2 regions of the Bacillus sp. 01N45 genome follow, and region 1 is predicted to be linked to the other one. Evidence: predicted binding sites of a transcription regulator. Region 1 holds the regulator's gene; the other holds the start of a gene.
The links. The regulator Rex, encoded in region 1, represses fermentation and respiration genes when NADH is low (regulators of the CRP and FNR family bind a similar motif). The targets are predictions, from matches to a motif close to TTGTGAAATATTTCACAA.
Positions count from the first base shown of each region.

Region 2: nirB (NADPH-nitrite reductase large subunit) is a predicted target of Rex. The motif match lies at 4,835-4,852, and genes of this name have one in related genera.

Region 1 is NZ_JBFTQW010000027.1:2,408-15,503, forward strand. It holds gene tsaD (tRNA (adenosine(37)-N6)-threonylcarbamoyltransferase complex transferase subunit TsaD) at 1-531, shown strand, start outside; gene AC1DMU_RS29105 (ABC-F family ATP-binding cassette domain-containing protein) at 939-2,873, opposite strand; gene AC1DMU_RS29110 (redox-sensing transcriptional repressor Rex) at 3,061-3,690, shown strand; gene AC1DMU_RS29115 (YdiK family protein) at 3,720-3,911, opposite strand; gene AC1DMU_RS29120 (CPBP family intramembrane glutamic endopeptidase) at 3,908-4,657, opposite strand; gene groES (co-chaperone GroES) at 5,059-5,343, shown strand; gene groL (chaperonin GroEL) at 5,382-7,016, shown strand; purine riboswitch at 7,156-7,257, shown strand; gene guaA (glutamine-hydrolyzing GMP synthase) at 7,423-8,961, shown strand; purine riboswitch at 9,115-9,216, shown strand; gene AC1DMU_RS29140 (NCS2 family permease) at 9,345-10,670, shown strand; gene AC1DMU_RS29145 (response regulator transcription factor) at 10,816-11,517, shown strand; gene AC1DMU_RS29150 (sensor histidine kinase) at 11,501-13,006, shown strand.
Region 2 is NZ_JBFTQW010000005.1:42,444-49,460, reverse strand. It holds gene AC1DMU_RS13165 (sirohydrochlorin chelatase) at 1-599, opposite strand, end outside; gene AC1DMU_RS13160 (uroporphyrin-III C-methyltransferase) at 596-2,020, opposite strand; gene nirD (nitrite reductase small subunit NirD) at 2,079-2,396, opposite strand; gene nirB (NADPH-nitrite reductase large subunit) at 2,412-4,817, opposite strand; gene ric (iron-sulfur cluster repair di-iron protein) at 5,026-5,733, opposite strand; gene AC1DMU_RS13140 (excalibur calcium-binding domain-containing protein) at 5,935-6,789, opposite strand; gene exsG (exosporium protein ExsG) at 6,992-7,017, shown strand, end outside.

The sequences.
Region 1 (13,096 bases):
GATGCAGCTGGAGAGGCATATGATAAAGTAGCTCGAACATTATCCATGCCATATCCAGGTGGTCCTCACATTGATCGCCTTGCACATGAAGGGGAACCGACAATCGATTTGCCTCGTGCATGGCTAGAACCTGATTCGTATGATTTCAGTTTCAGTGGATTGAAATCAGCAGTTATCAACACTGTGCATAACGCGAAACAACGCGGGATAGAAATTGCACCGGAAGATTTAGCAGCAAGTTTCCAAGCGAGTGTAATAGATGTGCTTGTAACGAAAGCATCTCGTGCAGCAGAAGCGTATAACGTAAAGCAACTGCTTCTTGCTGGTGGAGTAGCTGCGAATAAAGGACTTCGCGCACGTTTGGAAGCGGAATTTGCGACAAAAGAAAATATCGAGCTAATTATTCCTCCACTATCTTTATGTACCGATAATGCAGCGATGATTGCAGCCGCAGGTACAATTGCATATGAACAAGGAAAACGTGCTACATTAGCTCTAAATGCAAATCCAGGATTAGATATTGAAGAATAGTTATGCACAAAATTAACCACAGCTTGTGGATAAAACCCATATTATCTGTTGATAATGTGGGTTTTATTGTGTATATAAAATGTTGATAACTTTTTTGGAAGTTGTGGATAATGTGGAAAAGTTATTTTGGGGTTTATTTTATAAAGGTGGATATGTGTATAAACCTGTGGATAAAGCAGAAGAAGTCTGACCTTTGAATGTATTCTTTTTTGGGAAATAAATCGCAAGAAGATATCTCTAAAAAACATTTTGAAATGTGCCCTTATTATAGGGGCGAGCCAACATTGTCAAACTTTGTCGGTAAATCGGTATGTCGTGTCGAATCGTTTATACCCCAGCTAGAAGATAAAAAGGATGTCGCATAGTCAAAAATCCCGACTTATGAGACATCCTTCTTATTCATACTCTTATAAATGTAATTCTTCCCATTCTGCCATACAAGCATCAAGTTGCTCTTGTAGTATTTGCTTTTTCGTTGTAATTTCACTAGCCTTTTCATAATCTGCGTATATTTCTGGTAAGCAAAGTTGATCTTCTAACGTAGCAATTTCTTCTTCAAATTCTACAATATTTTGTTCTAGTTCCTCAATTTTTCGAGTGCGTTGACGTTCTAATTGTTTACGCTCTTTTTCTTCGAGATAATTTAATTTTTCTTGCGCTACAGTTTTTTGAACAGGTGCTTGGTTTTCTTGCTGTTCTTGTTGTTCAAATGCTGCACGTTCAATCATTTCATTTTTCTTCTCCACATAGTAATCGTAATCGCCTAAATACTCTTGTGCACCTTCTGTTGACAACTCAACAACGGTCGTCGTTACACGATTAATAAAGTAGCGGTCATGTGAAACAAATAGAAGGGTGCCTGGATAATCAATTAAAGCATTCTCCAAAATTTCTTTACTATTTAAATCAAGATGGTTCGTAGGTTCATCGAGAATTAATAAATTTGATTTTTGCATCATAAGTTTTGCAAGAGCTAATCGAGCTTTTTGTCCACCACTAAGAGAAGATACTGGTTTTAGTACATCATCCCCTGTGAATAAGAAGTTACCTAATATCGTGCGAATTTCTTTTTCGGGCTGCAATGGATATTCATCCCATAACTCATTTAAAACTCGCTTAGAAGATGTTAAGTTTGCTTGTTCTTGATCATAATAACCAACAGATACATTGGATCCGAAAGAAACATCACCATTTAATAGTGGTAACTTATTCACAAGTGATTTTAATAATGTGGATTTTCCAATTCCGTTTGGACCAACTAAAGCAACGCTATCCCCGCGAGTTAAGCGCATAGTTACATGTTCAATAATCGGATCATCATCATAGCCGATAGTTGCATCCTTTACTTGTAAAACATCATTTCCACTTTGTTTTTCGATATCGAAGTGGAAGGATGCTGACTTAGAATCACCTAATGGTCTAGTCAATAATTCCATTCTATCTAATTGTTTACGACGGCTTTGAGCACGTTTTGTCGTAGATGCGCGCGCTATATTTTTTTGAACGAAATCCTCAAGTTTAGCGATTTCATCTTGTTGTTTTTCATAACGTTTCATGTCTTGCTCGTATAATGCTGATTTTAAGTCTAAATATTTACTGTAGTTACCAACAAATCGTCTGCTTTCTTTATTCGAAATTTCATATACTTGTGTAACGAGTTTATCTAAGAAATAACGGTCATGGGAAACGATTAGTATTGCGCCAGGATAGCCTTGTAAATATTGTTCAAGCCATGTTAATGTTTCGATGTCTAAATGGTTTGTAGGCTCGTCCAAAATAAGTAGGTCTGGTTTCGTTAATAATAATTTACCAAGAGCTAATCGTGTTTTTTGTCCACCGCTTAATGTAGAAATCGTCGTCTGGTGCGTTTCAACTGGGAAGCCAAGACCACTTAAAATCGAGCGAATATCTGCTTCATATTGATATCCACCTTGATCTTTATAATCTAATTGCAATTGGTCATAATCAGCTAATAATCTTTCATATGTAGCCTCGTTTGAAAAGTTTTCTTCTTTTCCCATCTCTTGCTCTAGCCTTCGAAGTTTTGTCTCCATTTGCTGCAAGTGTGTAAAGACGGTTAACATTTCATCCCAAATTGTTAAAGACGTTTCTAACCCGGTATTTTGAGCTAAATATCCGATTGAGACATCTTTTGGTTTTATAATTTCGCCACCATCATGAGATAGCTCACCAGCTATTATTTTTAATAGTGTAGATTTTCCGGCCCCATTTCGTCCGACTAATGCGATACGATCTTTCGTTTGAACTTCCAATTTTATGTTTGCAAGAATCGTTTCGGCACCGTATAATTTCGTAAGCGCGTTTACTTGTAATAAAATCAATGTTTTCACCTCAAATAATTTCTTAACTTTGCCATGTTTATATTTCTCAATCATACTAAAAATAGTGTATAGTTTAAAATAAAGAGAGAATACTTCTTCTCTTTATTATACAGGGAAATTCATGAGTGCTAAACTTCTGTATTTGATTCAAGTATATGAATAAAGATAGGAAGAGAGGAGAGGTTATATGGAGCAGCAAAAAATTCCACAGGCCACTGCCAAACGATTGCCTCTATACTATCGATTTATCCAAAACTTATCTCTTTCTGGTAAGCAACGTGTTTCATCAGCCGAATTGAGTGAAGCGGTAAAAGTTGATTCCGCAACGATTCGAAGAGATTTTTCATATTTTGGAGCGTTAGGGAAAAAAGGTTATGGATATAACGTAAATTATTTATTATCATTTTTCCGTGAAACACTCGACCAAGATGATATAACACGTGTAGCACTTATTGGAGTAGGTAATTTAGGGACCGCTTTCTTACATTATAATTTCACGAAAAACAATAATACAAAAATTGAAATGGCGTTTGATGTTAGTGAAGAGAAAGTCGGGACAGAAATCGGGGGCATTCCTGTATATCATTTAGATGAATTAGAAGAACGTTTATCAACTGATATACAAGTGGCAATATTAACAGTACCCGCTACAGTAGCACAATCTGTAGCAGATAGATTGGCAGAAACGAACGTGCATGGTATTTTAAATTTCACACCAGCGCGCTTAAATGTGTCAGATAATATAAGAATTCACCATATTGATTTAGCGGTAGAGTTACAAACACTTGTTTACTTTTTAAAGAATTATCCACAATAAAACGCAGAGGAAGCGACCTCTGCGTTTTATTATTGTTTTTTCTTTGTGAATTTAACTAAGATAAGGCGAAGTGCCAAATTAAAATCAATTGTTGCCATAACTGCAAATAGTATTGTCCACATATTCCAGATTGTATCTGTTACGTTCGTAATGGCGAAGCGTGTAAAGATACATCCTAGAAGGAAGTACAATGCAGCCATGAACAATGGTGAGTTCCTCATACTAAAAATCCTCCGATAAAGCCTTGCATTTTTTCAGCTTCTTTAATCATTTCTTGAATTTGTTCATTGCTCATTAAAACTTGAGCAACTGCAACTAATGTATTCATTGCAACATGAGCTGCGATAGGGACGATAATACGCTTCGTTTTTACATATAAAAAGGCGAATACGAGTCCCATAGAAGTGTATACCAATAAGTGAGTGAAATCAAAATGAATTGCTGCGAATACAAGAGAACTAATGATAGCAGCAATAAAGAAGTTAAACTTCTTATAAAGTGTACCAAATAAAATTTTTCTAAATACGATTTCTTCCAAAATAGGTCCTATTATAGAGATAACGATAAGGAACCAAGGTGTCGTTTTTGCGATATCCATAAGTCTTGCTGTATTTTCTGATCCAGGTTTAATTCCTAATACACGTATTTCTATCATACCGGCAATACTTTGTGAGAAAAATGCTAGGAAGAAACCGATAAAAATCCAACCAATCGTAGCTGGAACAGTAGAGCGCATTGTATCTAAACGTCTGTCACGAATATCTGTTCTAAGTAACCAAAGTACGATACATAATGCAATAAAGAAGCTAATGATTGCCCAGTGGCCAGTTATGAGTTGAAATTTCTCTTCTCTAGTAAATCCCCTGTTATCATAAAGTCCAGTTTTCAGCAGAAGTGGTAATCCAACAATGGATGATAACTGCATTAAAATGTATGTAACGATAACCCACCAATATTGTTTTTTCAAATGGTTTAACCATCCTTTCTAACTCTAGTGTATGAGATAAGGTAGGATAACATGTAAGTATGCTACCTACGATATAAACCTCGCTTAAATTATGTTTTTTTCGTAAATCCTTATTTGAAATTATAATAGAAGACAGGAGAAAGTTGTGTGTATAGCGAAAACAACTTAGGGTGTCCTTTCATATTGTAACATACGAGTAGGGGAAACAACGATTCATATAGTAAAGGTAGAAGAAGAGGGACTCTATATAGAAAAGTGTATAGCTTAATTTGCGAAAAAATTATGATTTTTTTACTTGCAAAAGAAATTGAGATTATTTATTATTATAAGTGTGTTAGCACTCGGGTGACTTGAGTGCTAATAAATAAAATTTACATAACAAAATGAGGAGGTTATTGTTCATGCTAAAGCCATTAGGTGATCGCGTTGTAATTGAGCTTGTTCAAGCAGAAGAAAAAACAGCAAGTGGTATTGTATTACCAGACACTGCAAAAGAAAAACCACAAGAGGGTAAAGTTATTGCAGTAGGTACTGGTCGAGTGCTTGAAAATGGTGAGCGTGTTGCTCTAGAGGTAGCTGCAGGTGATCTTATCATCTTCTCAAAATATGCAGGTACTGAAGTAAAATATGAAGGTACTGACTACTTGATTTTACGTGAAAGTGACATTTTAGCAGTTATCGGTTAATTATATAAATCTTAAAAAATTCAAGGGGGTCAATTATTATGGCAAAAGATATTAAATTTAGTGAAGAAGCACGTCGTTCGATGCTTCGCGGTGTCGACACTCTTGCAAACGCAGTAAAAGTAACGCTTGGACCAAAAGGTCGTAACGTTGTACTTGAGAAAAAATTTGGTTCACCACTTATTACAAATGATGGTGTAACAATCGCAAAAGAAATCGAATTAGAAGATGCATTCGAAAACATGGGTGCAAAATTAGTAGCAGAAGTTGCTAGCAAAACAAATGATGTAGCTGGTGACGGAACAACAACTGCAACTGTATTAGCACAAGCTATGATTCGTGAAGGTCTTAAAAACGTAACAGCTGGTGCGAACCCAATGGGTCTTCGTAAAGGTATCGAAAAAGCTGTTACTGCTGCAATTGCAGAATTAAAAGAGATTTCTAAACCAATCGAAGGCAAATCTTCTATCGCACAAGTAGCTGCTATTTCTGCAGCTGACGAAGAAGTAGGTCAATTAATCGCTGAAGCAATGGAGCGCGTTGGTAACGACGGCGTTATTACTTTAGAAGAATCTAAAGGATTTACAACAGAATTAGACGTAGTAGAAGGTATGCAATTTGATCGTGGATATGCATCTCCTTACATGATTACTGATTCTGACAAAATGGAAGCAGTTCTTGATAACCCATACATCTTAATTACTGATAAGAAGATTTCTAACATCCAAGAAATCTTACCAGTATTAGAGCAAGTGGTACAACAAGGTAAACCACTTCTTATCATCGCTGAAGACGTAGAAGGCGAAGCTTTAGCTACATTAGTAGTGAACAAACTTCGTGGTACATTCAATGTAGTAGCTGTTAAAGCTCCTGGATTTGGTGACCGTCGTAAAGCAATGCTAGAAGATATCGCAATCTTAACTGGTGGCGAAGTAATCACTGAAGAATTAGGTCGTGACTTAAAATCTGCTACAATTGAATCTTTAGGACGTGCTGGTAAAGTTGTTGTAACGAAAGAAAACACAACTGTAGTTGAAGGTATCGGAAATTCACAACAAATCGAAGCTCGCATTGGTCAAATCCGCGCGCAATTAGAAGAAACTACTTCTGAATTCGATCGTGAAAAATTACAAGAGCGTCTTGCAAAACTTGCAGGTGGCGTAGCAGTAATTAAAGTAGGTGCAGCAACTGAAACTGAGTTAAAAGAGCGCAAACTTCGCATTGAAGATGCACTTAACTCAACTCGTGCAGCAGTAGAAGAAGGTATCGTTGCTGGTGGTGGTACTTCACTTATGAACGTATACACGAAAGTAGCTTCTATCGTAGCTGAAGGCGACGAAGCAACAGGTATCAACATCGTACTTCGCGCACTAGAAGAGCCAGTTCGTCAAATCGCGATCAACGCTGGTCTAGAAGGATCTGTAGTTGTAGAGCGTCTAAAAGGCGAAAAAGTAGGCGTTGGTTTCAACGCAGCTACTGGCGAGTGGGTTAACATGCTTGAAACTGGTATCGTAGATCCAGCTAAAGTAACTCGCTCTGCACTTCAAAACGCAGCATCTGTTGCAGCTATGTTCTTAACGACTGAAGCTGTAGTTGCTGACAAGCCAGAACCAAATGCACCAGCAATGCCTGACATGGGCGGCATGGGCATGGGCGGTATGGGCGGAATGATGTAATTCCGTTTGCTCGAAAAACATCCATTTCTATATAGAAATGGATGTTTTTTTATGTTTTTTAGAAAAGGAAATTAATTTCTGTAGAATTTTGTCGCTTTCTCTCTTGACCATATCGATACTTCATTGTTAGAATCTAGGGAGATAATATAAAAAAATCCTTCATATATCCTCGATGATATGGTTTGAGAGTCTCTACCGGGTTACCGTAAACAACCTGACTATGAAGGCAGTGCGTCTTATATTTATAAAGAGCGGAAGACTATCTTTCTTTATAAAGCCAGACCCCTGCCTTTTCTTTGTTATGAGACTAGAGGCGGAGGACTGGCTTTTTTTATTATATTAGTAATGCTTTTTGCCTAATTGGTAAAAATATTTATATACGAGAACTAACGTTGGGGTGATTATTTTGAAGAAGCAGCATGATACAATTATCGTTTTAGATTTTGGGAGTCAGTACAATCAGTTAATAGCACGTCGAATTCGTGAGTTCGGTGTATACAGTGAACTTCATCCACATACAATTACTGCAGAAGAAATTAAAGCAATGAATCCAAAAGGGATTATCTTCTCTGGTGGACCAAATAGTGTATACGGTGAAGGCGCATTACATTGTGATGAAAAAATCTTTGAACTAGGATTACCGATCTTCGGTATTTGTTACGGTATGCAGCTTATGACGCAACACTTCGGTGGGAAAGTAGAACGTGCAAACCACCGTGAGTACGGAAAAGCTGTTCTTAAAGTAGAGAACGAATCAAAATTATATGCGAACCTTCCAGAAGAGCAAGTTGTATGGATGAGCCATGGTGACTTAGTAACTGGTTTACCTGAAGGATTCGTAGTAGATGCAACAAGTGAGTCTTGTCCAATTGCTGGTATGAGCAATGAAGACAAAAACTTATACGGTGTACAATTCCACCCAGAAGTACGTCATTCTGAGCACGGTAATGATTTAATTAAAAACTTCGTATTCGGCGTATGTGGTTGTTCTGAAGGATGGAACATGGAGAACTTTATCGAAGTAGAATTAGAGAAAATCCGTGAAACTGTTGGAGACAAAAAAGTACTATGCGCACTTAGCGGCGGTGTAGACTCTTCTGTTGTAGCAGTATTAATTCATAAAGCAATCGGCGATCAATTAACATGTATTTTCGTTGACCACGGCTTACTTCGCAAAGGTGAAGCAGAAGGCGTTATGAAAACATTCAGCGAAGGCTTCCACATGAACGTTATTAAAGTGGATGCACAAGAACGCTTCATGAACAAGTTAAAAGGTGTAGAAGATCCAGAACAAAAACGTAAAATCATCGGTAATGAATTCATTTACGTATTTGATGATGAAGCTTCTAAATTACAAGGAATGGACTTCCTAGCGCAAGGTACACTTTATACAGACATCGTTGAAAGTGGTACAGCAACTGCACAAACAATTAAATCTCACCATAACGTTGGTGGTCTTCCAGAAGACATGCAGTTCAAATTAATTGAGCCTTTAAACACGTTATTTAAAGATGAAGTACGTGTATTAGGATCAGAACTAGGAATTCCTGATGAAATTGTATGGCGTCAACCATTCCCAGGCCCTGGTCTTGGTATTCGTGTATTAGGTGAAATCACAGAAGAGAAATTAGAAATCGTTCGTGAATCTGATGCGATTTTACGTGAAGAAATTATTAAAGCGGGCTTAGACCGCGAAGTTTGGCAATACTTCACTGCGCTTCCTGGTATGCGTAGCGTAGGTGTTATGGGTGATGAGCGTACTTACGATTACACAGTAGGTATCCGCGCAGTAACATCTATCGACGGTATGACAGCTGACTGGGCACGTATCCCTTGGGACGTATTAGAGAAAATCTCTGTACGTATCGTAAACGAAGTAAAACACGTTAACCGTATCGTGTATGATATAACAAGTAAGCCACCAGCAACTATCGAGTGGGAATAGTATTATAAAAAAAGATCCATCTATTGCTCATGCATAGATGGATCTTTTGTGTTTTGCTCTTAATACGAACGAAAATGCGAAAGTTTGTAAAAATGTTCGTTTTTAAATTGACAAAACTACTTCATCGAGTTAATATGAGTATGTAATTCAAACGAAAAGTGAATATTATGCCGTCGTATAATATCGGGGATATGGCCCGAAAGTTTCTACCTAGCTACCGTAAATGGCTTGACTACGAGGCGTTTAGATAAAGATGAGGGTAAACTTGTCTTTATTCATAGAACGCTTCCATGTATATGCAATGGAAGCCTTTTTTATTTTTAATAGATAAAAGAGGGCTAGGGAGATTACGGCGAGTAATCATATAACGGGGGAAACGTAAGATGAAACGCTATTTTCAGTTTGATGAACTCGGTACAAATTATAAAACAGAGTTCATAGCAGGTTTAACGACATTTTTATCTATGGCTTATGTACTATTTGTCAATCCTGCTACGCTGTCACTTGGAAATGTTAAAGGGTTACCAGCAGGTACAGGAATGGATCCGGGTGCAGTATTCGTTGCTACAGCATTAGCAGCAGCGATTGGTTCGTTAATTATGGGGATATTCGCGAAGTATCCGATTGCTTTGGCGCCGGGTATGGGAATTAACGCGTTCTTTGCTTATACGGCAGTGTTAACGATGGGTATTCCATGGCAGACAGCAATTGCTGGAACGTTAATGTCAGGTATTATCTTTATTATTCTTACAGCTTCAGGTATTCGTGAAAAAATCATTAATGCAATTCCATCAGAGTTAAAGTTTGCAGTAGCGGCAGGTATCGGATTATTCATTGCCTTCCTTGGCTTCCAAAATGCCGGAATTATCGTGAAAAATGATGCTGTTCTTGTTGGGTTGGGGGATTTAACAAAGGGCACAACGTTACTAGCAATCTTCGGGGTTGTTACTACAATCATCTTCATGATTAAGAAAGTTAATGGTGCAGTGTTCTACGGTATGATTCTTACAGCAATTTTAGGAGTAGCGACAGGATTAATTGATACTCCAAAAGCTGTAGTGGGAGCAATACCGAGTCTAGAACCAACGTTCGGTGTGGCGTTAACTCACTTCGGAGATATTTTCACTGTTCAAATGGTGATTGTTATTATAACGTTCTTCTTTATCGATTTCTTTGATACAGCAGGTACACTTGTAGCGGTTGCGAATCAAGCTGGATTAATGAAGAACAATAAATTACCACGTGCAGGAAAAGCATTATTTGCAGATGCGATTGCAACTGTAATCGGTGCGATCTTAGGTACATCAACAACAACGTCTTACATTGAATCTTCTGCAGGGGTAGCAGCGGGTGGACGTTCTGGATTTACAGCAGTTGTAACAGCAGGATTCTTTTTGCTGGCACTATTCTTCTCGCCATTATTAAGCGTTGTAACACCAGCTGTAACAGCACCAGCATTAATTATTGTAGGGATCTTGATGGTTTCATCTTTAGGCGAAATTGATTGGAAGAAATTCGAGATTGCAGTACCAGCATTCTTTACAATCATTTCAATGCCACTTACGTATAGTATTGCGACAGGGATTGCAATCGGGTTTATCTTCTATCCAATTACAATGGTAGTAAGTGGTCGTCGTAAAGAGATTCATCCAATTATGTATGTTATGGGAGTTTTATTCGTACTATATTTCATCTACGTTCGTAAATAAAAGGGGTTTTTTGAAAGGTCTAGACTTAAGGGGAGTCTAGACCTTTTTTGCGTCTTCAGAAAATCTTAAGGATTTCCGAGCGTTTTTCTTCAGAAGTTTTCCTATAATAGAAGTTAGGGATTAAAAAAGTGATGGGGGAGATATTGTGGCGCACGAAACAATACTTGTCGTAGATGATGAAAAAGAAATTAGAAATCTTATTACAATCTATTTAAAGAATGAAGGATATAAAGTGTTGCAAGCAGGAGACGGAGAAGAAGGATTACGTTTACTAGAAGAAAATGAAGTACATCTAGTCGTATTAGATATTATGATGCCAAAGGTAGATGGTATTCATATGTGTATGAAAGTAAGAGAATCGAAAGAAATGCCGATTATTATGCTTTCTGCGAAAACGCAAGATATGGATAAAATTTTAGGATTAACAACAGGTGCAGATGATTACGTAACGAAACCATTTAATCCGTTAGAGTTAATCGCAAGGATTAAATCTCAGTTACGTCGTTATATGAAGATGAATGGTTTTGCTCTTCAAAATGAGGACGAGTTAGAAATTGGAGAGATGAAAATAAACATCTCCACTCATACAGTCATTGTGGATGGAGAAGAAGTGAAACTGACCCCGAGGGAATTTTCGATTTTAGAATTACTAGCTCGTAATCCGGGGATGGTCTTTAGTGCGGAACAAATTTATGAAAAGGTTTGGAACGAAAGATCTTTCCAGTCGGATAACACGGTAATGGTTCATATTCGGAAAGTGCGTGAAAAGATTGAGGAGAATCCAAGGAAGCCAATATATATAAAAACAGTATGGGGAGTGGGGTATAAGATTGAAAAAGATATTTAATCCATTTACTTATGTTAGGAAATTTCGAGAATTAATTGGAAAGATAATGAAGAGTGTGAAACGGAGTGTGCGAATTCAACTTATTACTGCGTTTACTGCTTGTGCGCTATTAGGTCTTTTGTCAGCAAAGGCGGCAGCGCCGTTTTTTGAGAATGCGAATCGGAAGGCGATGATCGATTATCGGGCTGGTATGGAGGAGATTAATCAACAAGCTCAAGGAGCGGCAAATAGTTCGGTTCATGAAAATAAATTAGAAGCTATATCCGATATGATCGAAAGGGAGAACCAAAGTTTAGAGCGAGGACCTAGAGCTTTAAAAATATTGGTTACTGACGAGAGCGGTAAAGTTTTATATAAAACGAAGCAGGCGCAAGAAGAGCAAATTGATTTGCATAATACGATTCGTAATGCAGCATCATTCGCGATCAACTATTCAAATGGCCAAGATGCATTTGAAAGTACAAGAAAAGAATTTATAGCTTTTGCACCTATTACAATAGAAGATAAGAATTTATACATGTTTGTTAGTGGGATTCCAGAAGGTGAAGTAATATATGATACGCAAGAAGGGCCGTTTCCATTTTGCATAGGTGTACTCATATTTATTTTCTCTTTCTTCTATATAACAAAGAGAAAGATGAAGCAAATTGAAGCGATGGCACAAGGTGTAAAGGAAATAGAAAAAGGCAACTTAGCGTATCGTATTGAGAAGAAAGGTGAGGACGAGATTGCGTCTTTAACTGAGAATATTAATAATATGGCAGAAGAGCTTATGAATAATATAGAAAAGGAACGTAAATTAGAGAAGCAAAAGAATGAGCTTATTACGAATGTATCTCACGATTTGCGTACACCACTGACTTCTATTATGGGTTACTTGCGATTACTTCGAGATTCTAAATATGAAAATAAAGAACAACATGATGAGTATACGAGAATTGCTTTTGCGAAGTCGGAGCAGTTAAAGAATTTAATAGAAGATTTATTTGAGTATACGAAGTTAACAAATGAGCAAGTTGTATTAGAAAAACAAGAGGTTTGTATAAATGAGTTATTGGAGCAATTAATAGAAGAGTTAGTACCGCAGGCAGAAGAGCATGGACTTGCGTTTGTTAAGAAGTTTCCTGAGGAACGTGCCTATGCAGCGGTTGATTCGGAAAAGATGGTACGTGTATTTGATAATTTATTAATGAACGCGATTAAGTATAGTAAAGATGATGGGGAGATAAAAGTTTCTCTTCAAAGGCAGCGCCGGGATATACAAATTGTAATTGCGAATCATAGTGAAGAGTTTACGAGAGAAGAGCTAGGGAGTTTGTTTGAACGTTTTTATAAGAAGGATCAATCTAGAAGTAGAGTAACAGAAGGATCGGGACTTGGATTAGCGATTGCGAAAAGTATTGTTGAGCTGCAAGGTGGTAGTATTCGAGCAGAATATGAGGATGGTATTATTCAGTTTATCGTCTCGTTACCAATTATAGAAAAATAATAAATGAATAGAATGATATTTGATAAAAAGGCTTATTTTAAAAGAAATAAGCCTTTTTATATTTTTTTAGAAAAATATGTTGACGATTAG
Region 2 (7,017 bases), on a different contig from region 1:
ATTTTTTGAAGCAACAGTCCGGTAAAGAGAAGATAGGGCATGACATATACATGGGAGGCAGTCGATGTTATAGCCTTGAGCTCAGCAGTAAAAGAGGGTGCTCCTTTCGTTAAAAAGGAGCACGATACTGGCATACCGAGTTTTCGTTCGACAGCTGCTCCGATTTGTTGTAACTCATGTATCGGCTGTGGATCACTGCTACCTCTTCCTACGAGTAAAATACTACTATCTTGCATTGGCATAGTTTCACGTATTCTTTTCACTACAAGTTCCACCATATGTGGATGCGTACTAAAGGGTGGTACAACTGAAAATGTTATTTGTGGATATTTCTTTTGTAGTTGCTCTATTTCAAAAGGAATATCAAGTTTATAGTGAGCTGCTGCAAATAATAAAACAGGTACAATCATTATTTCAGTTGCGCCCTCTAGTATCGTTTCTGTAACTGCATCCGAAATGGTAGGTGTTGTTAGTTCTAGAAAAGCCATTTTTTGAATTCTTTCGTTACGTTCTTTCATAACAGATTGAATAAAGTGAATGAATTGCTCATTACCTTCTTGCAGGCGACTCCCGTGTCCAACATATACAATTCCTTTCATCGTACCACCAAATCTTTCTTCATAACCATGTCTTGTAATTGCTCATCTACATGATGAAGTCCGACTTTATTCGCATAGTGTAAAGTTGGAACATCGGTATATGAGAAGGGAAGAGTAAGAATATCGCTAAAGCCAAGGCGTTTTATTTCTGATAGAAATGTATCAATTGAGGCACGCCCTTCAAATACAATACTATCCCATGAGAATTCAGAAAGCATACGAGAATGGACTTCATCGAAGCGATGATCAATTGTATATTCATGAGTCATCATATATGACCCAGCACCAATTGTCTCTTGAATAAAAGCAATTCGGTTAATATTTCGTCCTAAATAAACAGTTGTATCGGAAGAGAACTCTGCTTGTTTACTTAGTAGTCCATATTGTATAAGTTTTTCTTGAGTGGCAACGTTCATATGTTGTAGTTGCGCCTGTAAAGAACGAATATCTTTTTGGTGTTTACTACATGATCGCATCAATATTTCTACACTTTCAGCTGAACAAAATACAAGGCGATCAACGTTAAAAATTTCATTGATTTGTTCAAGTTTTAATGTGTATTCTGCTTTTTTGAAAGTAGGAATTTGATATATTTCTGCACCGGCTTCTTGTAACTTTTGCTTCATTGAACTTGTTTTATTCGTTGCGGATGCAAATAAAACTTTTTTACCATGTAATGGTTTACGTTCTTTCCAAGCGATTTGATTACGTAAGGAAACGACATCACCAACAATTGTCATGGATGGATTTGAAATATTCTCGTTTTTGACGATAGGAACAATGGTTGAAAGTGTTCCTGTGACAACGCGCTGCTTTCCGGTTGTACCCCATTCAATGACGGCTACTGGCGTATCTTTTTTCTTTCCTGCTTGTAGTAAGTTTTCACAAATTGTAGGTAAGTTTTTTATACCCATGTAGTAGGCAATTGTGTCGCTATTGTGGGATGAATTATATTTTCCATGATCGGTTAAAGGGCCTTTCGCATGCCCAGTTAGTAAAGTGACGCTATTACTGTAGTTACGGTGGGTGAGGGGGATACCTGCATAGCTACTAGCGGCGATGCTAGATGTAATACCTGGTACGATTTCATATGGAACGTTCGCTGCTGCTAAAGTTTCTGCTTCTTCACCAACACGGCCGAAAATAGATGGATCTCCGCCCTTTAAGCGGACAACGATTTTTCCTTCTTTCGCAAATTGAAGGAGGTGGGCGTTAATCATTTCTTGTCGCATAGTATGATTCTTTGGTATTTTTCCGCAATAAATAAGTTCACATGTTTCTTTTGTATAACTAAGAAAGAAAGGGTTTAATAAACGGTCATATAAAACGATATCTGCACGCTTTAAACAATCTATTGCTTTCTTTGTAATAAGCCCTTCATCACCTGGTCCTGCACCAACTAAATATACATATCCGTTCATCATCGCACCTCATCAATTTTTATTTAAAAGGAAGCCAGAGGAGGCTTCCTTTCGAAAATTACATGTATAAATAAATGTCACCATCAATAACTTCTACTTCGTATGTTTGAATACAGCCGTCATCAGGTTTTTGAACTTCACCTGTTAGTAATGAAATTTTCCAATCATGCAGTGGACAAAAAACGAATTCACCAGATACAATTCCTTCGGCTAATGGTCCGTTTTTATGAGGACAATGATTTTCTACAGCTTGAATATCGCCATTTGAAAGGCGGAATAGGGCGATAGACATACCTTTCATTTGTACCTCTTTACCGATTTGAATAGGAAGATCTTCTGCACGCATAACTTTTATTTTTTCTTTCGTTTGTATCATATAGATCACAGCTCCTTATTTCACAGTTTCTACTTCATACATCGCTTTTAATGATTTCGTTTCCAGTGCTTGTCCCCAAGCTTCTTTATATGTGCCACGAGCTGTTTGGAAACGTTCATTTAACTTAGTGACCATATTTACATCTTGCAGTATTTCTTTTATGTGATCGAAGCCTAATCGTTCTGTCCAGTAGGCAGTACGCTCTCCGTAAATACCAGTTTCACGATAATATTGCATGTAAGCTGTAGCGATGCGAAGGACATCATCTTCAGTAGAGACAATCATTACAAAATCAGCTTCACGTACTTCTGTACCACCATTTCCGCCAATATAAAGTTGGTATCCATTTTCGACACAAACAACTCCAAAATCTTTCGTCAGTACTTCCGCACAGTTACGCGGACAACCCGTTACACCCATCTTCATTTTATGGGGTGTATCTACCATTTCTAATGATTGTTCAAGGAGCATACCAAGTCCTAATGAATCTTTCGTACCGAAACGGCAGAAGCGAGAACCAACACATGATTTTACATTACGAAGTGATTTTGAATACGCATACCCCGAAGTCATATGTAAGTCAGCCCATACGTTAGGTAAATCTTGTTTCTTAACACCGTATAAGCCAATTCGGCTCGCACCTGTAATTTTCACAAGAGGAACATCATATTTTTTCGCAACTTCAGCAATTTTCATTAAATCATCTGCTGTTGTAACGCCTCCGTACATACGTGGAATAACAGAGAATGTACCATCGTGCTGAATGTTACCGTTCATTCTTTCATTAACGAAGCGGGACGCTTTATCATCTTCATATTCTTCTGGAATCGCCATACGTAAATAGTAGTTCAAAGCAGGACGACATTTCGAACAGCCATCTTCATGTACAAAACCAAGAACATTTCGTACTTCTTTTGGAGATTTTAAACCTTTCTCGTGAATGGCTGCTACGACTTCATCACGTGATAAAGTTGTACATCCGCACATACCAGCAGACTGCGCAGAAGCATCAAAAGCATCTCCGAGTGTATGAGATAAAACTTGTTCCACAAGCGGACGACATTTACCACAAGATCCTGCTGCTTTCGTGCAGCCTTTTACTTCTTCAAAAGTAGTTAACTCTTGTTCTAAAATGGCATGAACGATTGTACCTTTCGTAACACCATTACATCCACAAATCGTGTCATCCGCACTCATTGTAGCAATGTCAAGTTCACTTTCTTCACCAGCTTTGTGAAGAATGGAAGCTGGTGTATATTCTTGTATATCTTCTTCTTTCTTTAACATGCTAAAGAGGCGTGTACCATCAGCTGTGTCACCATATAAAACGATACCAACGACTTTATTGTCGCGAATTAATACTTTTTTATAGGAACGTTTACATTCATCAAAGATCGATATTGCTTTCGTCTGATCATCTTCATATATTTGACCAGCAGAGAATAAATCACAACCAGCAACTTTTAATTGTGTACCGACGATACTGCCCGTATATCCATTCGTTTGTAAATTCGTTATATGTTTCGCTAATATTGCCCCTTGTTCATAAAGAGGAGCAACAAGTCCATAAGCGATACCGTTATGCTCTGCACATTCGCCAACTGCATAAATGGATTCATCATTTGTTAGCATATAGTCATTGACTACAATGCCGCGATTGACAATGAGACCAGCATCTCTTGCTATTTTCGTATTTGGTCGTATTCCGACAGCCATTACGATTAAATCACAATCTACAACTTCACCATCTTCAAATTGAATGCCCTCAACATAGTCTGTACCAAGAATTTTTACAGTTTTCTTTTCCATTAAAAACTTCATGCCTTGTGCTTCTAAATCTTCACGCAGAAGAGAAGCTGCTTTCGTATCTAGTTGTTGCTCCATTAAGTTAGGCATTAAATGAACAACATGTACGTCCATTCCTAAGTCAATTAGACCTCTTGCGGCTTCTAAACCGAGTAACCCGCCACCAATGACAACGGCCTTTTTCTTTTCTTTAGCGGTATCTATCATAAATTGTGTATCTTCAATAGTTCGAAATCCTGTTACACCGGGAAGTGTGGAACCTTCAACAGGTAAAATAAAAGCACTAGAACCTGTTGCAATAATGAGCTTGTCATATGTAAGAGTACGATTCTTTTCTGTAATAATAATTTTTTCTTCTCGGTTAATACTTTGAACTCTTTCGTTTGTATACAAAGTTATTTCGTTTTCATCGTACCAACTATATTCATTCATAATGATATCTTGCATATTTGTTTTGCCTTGTAAAACATGAGAGAGCATAATACGGTTGTAGTTTGGATGCGGTTCATCTCCAAAAATAGTAATCTCATAGGAATCACTATCATGTTTTAATATTTCTTCCATACAGCGTATGCCAGCCATACCATTTCCGATCATAACTAAATGTTTTTTCATTTTTGTTTCCCCTTTTTATGTGAAATGTTGAACAAAGAATTATATTTTTATTATAGAAAATTAAAAAAGGGGGAGATGTGATATTTATCACACTTATATAATGATTCACAAATTGTTAAAATTCGGATTTGTTTGAGGGGGGCGTGGATATTTTTCGCAAAATGAAAAAGCAGGACATAAGTATTTACACTCATGTCCTGCACTTGATTTATGCTCTTGTAATGGCACGCGGAAATAAAATATTATTTTCTAAATGAATATGCTCAAATAAATCAGACTCTAGCGCTTCAAGGCGTTGATAAACAAGTCGATAAGTGCCGCAAGCTCCTTCTGGAGGAGTAAAGTCATTTGTCACTTTACGAAGTTCTTTTATAATATTTCCGGCGTGGCTATGTTCATTTTCCAACTCATCTACTACCTTGCTTAACTTTTCATAGTTTTCATTAGTTGGATTTTGTTCAAATTCTAAAATTAAGGGAAAATCTTCCGTTTCTTCTTTAATTAAATGCTGTTCTAATTCCATTTTAAGTTCATGAAATAGCTTATGAATTTGAGCTAAATGAGGCTGATTTACTCCATGAACACGTAATACTTTCGTCACATATGGACTTAACTGCGGTAATTCTTCATTTAAATAACGATGATGCTTATTAATTACATAATCAATCAATTCACGATAAGAAGCATTTTTCCAATCAATTTCAGATTCATTTAATCGTTTCGTATTATGATAAAGTGTATTTAACTTTGTAATTACTTCAGAAGCCGGTAAATTTCTTTCATGAATTGCATCAATAAGCGGCTTATTACCACCACAACAAAAATCTATTCTATACGATTTAAAAAGATCACTAGCTTTCGGAAATTGCGTAACAATCTCACCAACAATTGAAGTTTCAGTAAATGTATGTTCCATATGAATGCCTCCATAAAGTTTAAATGTAATATCTAAATTAAGAATAGCGATAAATGAAAAACAATGTGGTGATTGAAATCACTTATTATGTGTCTGATTTGAGAATAATAGGAGTGTTATAAATGGAAGAGAGAGAGAAGGTAATTAATCGCAATACTATTTGATAAAAAAAGAAGCTTACTAGAAGCTTCTTTTTTTATACTATTTTTCACATGCAACTCCATCACCATCACGATCAAGTTTAGAGCTATAACCTGGTTGGTCTCTATATAAAGGAGCTTTCCCAGCACTTCTAACTGCGGCACAATTTGCGTAAGTTACATTACTATTGTTACTTGCAGCAGGTTGTGTTTGAGCTTGCTGTGCTTTTTTCTGTTCCTCTTGTTGTTTACGAGCTTGCTCATCAGCTATGCGTTTTTGCTCTTCTTGTTGCTTACGAGCTTGTTCATCAGCGAGACGTTTTTGCTCTTCTTGTTGTTTGCGAGCTTGCTCATCAGCCTGGCGTTTTTGCTCTTCTTGTTGTTTGCGAGCTTGTTCATCGGCTAGACGTTTTTCATCCTCTTGCTTACGAGCTTGTTCATCGGCTAGACGCTTCTCATCTTCTTGCTTTTGAGTTTTCTCATCCGCTTCTTTCTTTTTATCACCTTTTTTCTCTTCATTATTAGAAGCGACTTGTTTATTTGTTGCTGTCGTCTTTTCGGAAGAAGGAGCTGAAATACTTGATAATGCAACAAAAATGACAAATAAAATAGCAGTGATAATAAATTGTTTTTTTGCTACACCTGTCTTTTTAATTACGGATAAGATTGCTAGAACAAGGAAAAAAATAAATAAAATTAAACTTAAAGTAGCAAAAAAATCGATGACTGGGTGTTCAGATTTTGTAGTGCCCATTCCTATTAAGAGAATTGAAATCATAAAAAGAATAACAGTAGGACGACCATATTGTTTTGCTTTTCCATTTTTCTTAAAGAATGAAATGATACATAGTATTAAAAGAATAAAAGCAATGAAAAATAAAGCTACACCAATATTACTCAAAATCGCCATTTTTATACCTCCATTTGTAAGATTTTCACTATTGATTATATAGGAACTTATTGGATATTACACGATTTATATAAATTTAGAAAATTAGTATTTTTAATAGATTTATAAATATTTATTTCGTATATAAGGAAAAACGGATACAATCCCTATTACATTTTCGGATAGAATTCATAAAGTGTAATATAACGATTGAAAGGAGGGGGTTTAAATGGAATTTCAATTATTGGTAACTTG